One region of the Paenibacillus sp. EKM10P genome, then DNA from elsewhere that is predicted to be linked to it. Evidence: riboswitches for the same ligand, from Rfam matches in the RefSeq annotation. Region 1 holds a riboswitch; the other holds the start of a gene.
What was found. Region 1 has a riboswitch for ZMP and ZTP ahead of HFE01_RS10180 (TIGR01440 family protein). Riboswitches for the same ligand answer to the same signal wherever they lie in the genome.

Region 1 (3,115 bases):
TATTTCGCAGGGGGATTACTCATCCTTTTGGGCGGGCATATGGTGTACAATTCCTTCAAGGGAGACGGCGTACACGTATTGGATCATCGGTCGCCTTTGGGTCTTTTGCTATTTGCACTTGGGGTGAGCATTGACTCATTTTCTGTGGGAGTGTCCCTGGGGATGTTCCAGAGTGACCTGGTGCTGACTGTTCTGGCCTTTGGTTTTTGCGGGGGAGCGATGGCGATGCTGGGGCTGTTACTGGGGCGCAAGGTCAGCCGCAATCTGGGGGATTATGGAGAAGCGGTGGGCGGTGCCGTTTTGCTGGCATTCGGCTTTATGTTTATGTTTTGATTTTAACGTAGACAGTGTAAAATAAATACAGGATTTGAGTAATCCTCTGTTTATATATTTTTTCAACATACGGGGGGTGAAGACGTTGAAGAATATCTTATTTGTATGCACAGGGAACACCTGTCGCAGTCCAATGGCTGAGGGGATGCTGCGTAAGTTGGCTGCTGAGCATGGACTGGAACTAGAAGTGCGTTCCGCTGGAGTAGCTGCGATGGACGGGGCGTCGATATCCCGGCATGCAGAGGCGGTTCTACGTGATCACGATATATCCGATCAGATCACTTCAACCCCTTTAAGCGACGGACTTGCCGAGTGGGCACATCTGATCTTAACCTTGACGCAAGGACATAAACAGCATGTCATTCAACGGTTTCCACAAACGGCGGGCAAAGTATTTACGCTGAAGGAGTATGTGGAGGACCGGGACGCAGTGCTGAAGGACGTACAGGAATTAGACGGCTTGTATGCTTCACAGCAGTTGATGGCTTCACTTGGACAAGAGCTATCAGCGCAGGAACGTGAGCGAATGATTGAATTACATCAACGGATTCCGGGCTTCGATATCTCAGATCCGTTTGGCGGTTCGCGGGAGGACTACGATGTCACAGCTGCGGAAATCCGTGTAGCTTTGCATAAGTTGCTGGACAAGCTAAAGGGATCTTCCGAATAAAGTCGGTACCATTCCTCTATTTTGTACGGAATCTGTTGATTTTCGACAGTTAATCCGTTAAGATAAGGTGGAAAAATGAGAATCCGATGTAACTGGCGACAAAAGTGGGATTAACCACGATGGAGCATCGGATATACGGCCGGTCGCCTGGGCAAAAGAGCAATTCCACATAGGTGTGGACTGCTCTTTTTTCGTATACGAGCTACAGCAGATCTTCTGTTGCCTTCTTGTTCTTCCATTTTTTCTGCTCGAAATCTGAAACATCGGCTATAATATAGTCAGATTGTGATCAGGAGAGAGTGTGTTGAACTTGGGGCATGGGACCATGCCTAGTCTCTGAGAGGCTGTTCAACCAAAGGAGGTTCCAATGGTAGAACAATTGGATCATGAGATTTCACTCGAAGCACAGACCGCTTCTGTCGTGCGGGAAATTGCAGAAGTGGCCAGTCTTAAAGCTGGTCGCCTGCTGGTTATTGGCGCAAGCACGAGTGAAGTGGCTGGAAGTCGGATCGGCACAGCAGGAGCGCTGGATGTGGCTCAGCAAGTGTTGTCTGGAGTAGAATCCGTTCGCAGAGAGTATGGCTTTGATGTGGCGTTTCAATGCTGTGAGCACTTGAACCGAGCACTGGTCGTTGAACGTTCTCTACTGGAGCGATTAGGCCTGATGGAGGTTGCGGCTGTTCCTGTTCGTACAGCAGGGGGCTCTATGGCTACCGTTGCCTATCGCTCTATGGACGATGCGTGTCTGGCGGCGAATGTGCAGGCTCATGCCGGGATAGACATCGGCGAAACGCTGATTGGCATGCATTTGCGCCCGATTGCCGTTCCGTTTCGCCCAAGCCTTCGCTGGATTGGTGAAGCACGTGTGACGGCTGCGTTCACTCGTCCTCCACTTATTGGCGGACAACGGGCAGTGTACAGTCTGGAACAAGAAGCCGGTGGAAACTGCGATTAGCATTTGGCATGTCGGCATGTTTGTACTGATCTTTTTTGCATTGATGAAGAGGTACCCAACAGAGGAGCAGGCATTTGCTTGTATACCCAACAATTTGACCATGGAGAGGGAGTAATCAATCATGATGGAACATCTGCGTAAAAGTGACCCGGCAGTGATGGAAGCAATGGGGCTTGAACTGAAACGGCAACGCCACAATATCGAGCTGATCGCATCTGAGAATATCGTCAGTGAAGCAGTAATGGAAGCCATGGGCTCCGTGCTTACCAATAAATATGCTGAAGGTTATCCGAACAAACGCTACTATGGTGGCTGTGAGCATGTAGATATCGTCGAAGATATTGCACGTGACCGTGCGAAAGAACTATTTGGCGCCGAGCATGCGAACGTGCAGCCTCACTCTGGAGCGCAGGCTAACATGGCGGTATATCTGGCAGCTCTTCAACCTGGAGATACTGTACTGGGTATGAATCTGGCGCATGGCGGCCACTTAACACACGGAAGCCCGGTTAATGCCTCTGGTTTGTTGTATAACTTTGCTGCTTACGGTGTACGTGAAGACAACTTCCGCATCGACTACGATGAAGTGCGCAAAGCAGCCTTCAAGCACCGCCCTCGTCTGATCGTAGCTGGTGCAAGTGCATATCCGCGTACTATCGATTTTGAAGCCTTTGCTTCCATTGCTAATGATGTAGGTGCTTTATTCATGGTGGATATGGCACATATCGCAGGTCTCGTGGCAGCAGGGATTCACCCTAGTCCAGTTCCTCATGCCCAATTTGTGACAACAACGACACACAAAACGCTGCGTGGTCCGCGTGGGGGCCTAATTCTGACTCGCAAAGCGTGGGCGCAAGCGATTGATAAAGCTATCTTCCCTGGTACTCAAGGAGGACCACTGATGCACGTGATCGCGTCCAAAGCAGTTGCTTTGGGTGAAGCGCTCCAGCCATCATTCAAAACCTATGCGCAAAACGTAGTTCGCAACGCACAGGTGCTGGCTGAAACACTGCTGGCAGAGGGAATCAACATTGTATCCGGTGGTACGGATAATCACCTGATGCTGTTGGATACTCGCAATTTGAATATTACAGGTAAAGAAGCGGAGCATGTATTGGATTCCGTGGGTATCACGGTCAACAAAAATGCCATTCCTT
Region 2 (3,115 bases), on a different contig from region 1:
ATTTCTGTTAGCAAGTAGGTAGAATATATGGGTTAGCACAGCTAGAGCGCAGTATGAGCTAACTACTTGCGATTCGACTGCGTACGGTCAACAAGGTTTGCTCTTTAATTTGTCCGATTTCACGGAGGAGTGTGGCTGTTTTGGCTTCGTAGGATTGTTTGACATCCAAGTCTTCTAGCGAGGCAAGGTTAATATCAATGGTGAGCAGGGCGGATTGAGCGGCTGCTTCAAACAAAATCGCACCGATGCCCAGATCAGAGATCACATTTTTATTGGATATTTCCACAATATTGTAGGCTTGTGATAGTCCGTCCCGGCATACTTCCAGCAGGCGCATAGGTACCTCAATGGCAGCAATCACGGCTGTTTGTAAGGAATGGGTACGATAGCGCTTTTCTTCGTCTGTTTCTTTGGGCAAACGCAGCGCGGTCATGTATTGTTCAAAGGATTGGATGTCTGCGGCCATCAGTTCCTCACAATGCGTAGACAATCTTTCCATACTGCTAATGACTTGCACCATTTGTTCACGGAATTGCGTGTATTTTTCTCCTTGAGAAAGGTTGGCGGTCATGGAGGTCATCGCTGCGCCTAGTGCCGCAGCCAGCGCGGATACACTTCCTCCACCAGGGGTAGGTGCTGCACTTGCAGCTTCTTTCAGAAAATGTCCGATGGACTGGTTCCACGACAGTTCACTCATGAATAAACCACCTCTCTGGAGTAATGTTGCAGATGTATCGCTTTGAGCAAGTTTTTGTACAAAATTGCGGTCGTTAAGGTGCCTACACCGCCGGGAACGGGAGAAATGGCATGTACCTTTTCTACAACGTCCTGAGCAGCGTCCCCCACAATTTTACCCTCCAGCGTCTCATTAATTCCTGCATCCACGAGAATCAGACCTGGATGAACCATATCCTGCGTAATCACATTAGGGCATCCGACTGCGACGAAGGCAATGTCTGCATGGCTCAGATGCTCTGCAATATCACGCGTACCTGCATGGCAGGCGGTGACGGTGGCATTTTCTCTTTGCAGCATGTGGAAAAGGGGAAGTCCCACTGTTTGCCCGATGCCCACGAGCGTGACATTTTTGCCTGCCAAGGAGTGGCCGTAATGCTTGAGCAGTTCAATACAGGCTTGAGGTGTAGCGGGGTATAGTCCTGCGTCACCCGTAACGGTAGCCAGTTTGTTATCAGGTGTAATTCCATCAATATCCTTGTAGGGGGCGATGGACTGTTTAATAACGGAGGCAGAAAGATGTTGAGGAAGCGGGAGTTCCAGCATAATGCCATGTACATGGGATGCATCATTTAGGGTACCGATCACGTGCAGAAGTTCGGCTTCGCTTACATGACGATTAAAAGTATGGAGATGAAATGAGATGCCCAGCTTCTCTGCTATTTTTTGCTTGGTCCGTGCATAGTATGCAGATGCCGGATCACCCTCTATCAACAGGGTTGCCAGATGGGGACGGTGTCCTTGCTGTTTCATTTGCTCTACTTGGGAACGGATCGTTGCATACACTTGCTCAGCTGCTTCTTTGGATTTCATGATAATAGCCATAGTCCGAGCCTCCTCTGAATTTATCGCATAATGGAATCAACAGGGTGTCATGGTCTTCGAAAACGAAAAAAAGTATTTGCACAAGGTCGTCAAGACAGACGAATCCTCTGCAAATACTTCTCCCAGGCGAACGGTACGCTTGATTGTATGCTCCCTCGTGGTTCATTCCACTGACTTCGCCAGTCACATACAGCGTTATATATCTTATATTTTAACAAAATAACAGCAGAAAAGAAACCCGTGAACATTTGCCAAACAGGTTTGGTTAGTTGTCTATATGACAAATGTCATATACCCGAACTGACGTTTATGACTACAGCAGACACAGCGGTCTCCTTATACTGAGCTTAGATCAACATGTACGCCTGACAGGATTAAGGTATGGGCTGCATTTTAAAGGAGGATCATAATGGGTATGACACAACTCCCGTTAGCTCAATTGAAAAAAAATATGGCTCCCTACGAGAAAATAAACACGAAATCCAGCGTTCTGCAACTGTTCAATACCTTGGGACCGCTGATCCTATTGTGGTATGCCGCTTATCTTAGCCTAGCGGTTTCTTACTGGCTGACGCTTCCCATTACCATTATTGCGGCAGGGTTTGTGGTACGGACGTTTATTATTTTTCATGATTGTGGTCATCAATCTTTTTTCAAAAGTCGCAAGCTGAACGATTTTGTGGGAACGATTACAGGTATTATTACGCTCTGCCCTTATCACCAATGGAAAAATAGTCACGCGATCCACCATGCAACCAGCAGTAATCTGGATAAAAGAGGCACAGGTGATATGTGGGTGCTCACAGTAGAAGAGTACACAGCAGCTTCCACATGGACACGGCTGGCCTATCGTATATATCGAAATCCTTGGGTTATGTTCGGCCTAGGTCCAATCTATACTTTTTTGATTTCCTATCGGTTTAATGTCAAGACAGCCAAACGTAAGGAAAAGATAAACACTTATGTGACGAATATATCCATTGTTGCATTGTATGCACTGTTGTGCTGGGCTATTGGTTGGCAGGCATTCCTTCTGGTACAGACGCCTATCTTTTTTGTCTCTGGTATGTTGGGAATCTGGCTGTTCTATGTGCAACACCAGTTTGAGGATTCGTATTTTGAGCATGATGAAGAGTGGAGTTATATTAATGCGGCCGTCGAGGGCAGTTCTTACTACAAGCTTCCTAAAGTATTGCAATGGATTACAGGTAATATTGGTTTTCATCATGTTCACCACTTGAGCCCGAAAGTACCAAATTACAATTTGGAGAAAGCGCATGAAGCGACACCGTTGCTGCAAAAGGCGACCACGATTACGGTGAGTAGCAGTCTGGAATCTTTGAAGTTCCGACTATGGGATGAAAGTACCAAGACCTTTCTGACCTTTAAACAAGTAAAGCCGCTGCTTAGCAAACGTGTTGGCACTTCAAAGCCCATCCCTACGCCTGTTGTAGGCACGGAACGAAAATAACGTTGTACGGAAATTGGTATGATAAAATAAGGGGTATCTAAAGTAGAAAAGGGTGGCAGGATGCAAAAGTGGTATCAGATTTTC

Region 2: linked by a shared signal. The riboswitch ahead of HFE01_RS22150 (bifunctional 5,10-methylenetetrahydrofolate dehydrogenase/5,10-methenyltetrahydrofolate cyclohydrolase) and the one ahead of HFE01_RS10180 (TIGR01440 family protein) in region 1 are both predicted to bind ZMP and ZTP.

What each region holds. Positions count from the first base shown of each region.
Region 1 covers NZ_JAALET010000003.1:181,233-184,347, reverse strand. The annotation lists gene HFE01_RS10190 (manganese efflux pump MntP) at 1-333, shown strand, start outside; gene HFE01_RS10185 (low molecular weight protein arginine phosphatase) at 419-1,003, shown strand; ZMP/ZTP riboswitch at 1,082-1,163, shown strand; gene HFE01_RS10180 (TIGR01440 family protein) at 1,371-1,958, shown strand; gene HFE01_RS10175 (serine hydroxymethyltransferase) at 2,080-3,115, shown strand, end outside.
Region 2 covers NZ_JAALET010000013.1:28,247-31,361, forward strand. The annotation lists gene HFE01_RS22145 (cyclodeaminase/cyclohydrolase family protein) at 59-697, opposite strand; gene HFE01_RS22150 (bifunctional 5,10-methylenetetrahydrofolate dehydrogenase/5,10-methenyltetrahydrofolate cyclohydrolase) at 694-1,560, opposite strand; ZMP/ZTP riboswitch at 1,674-1,757, opposite strand; gene desA (Delta(5) desaturase DesA) at 1,970-3,031, shown strand; gene HFE01_RS22160 (sensor histidine kinase) at 3,092-3,115, shown strand, end outside.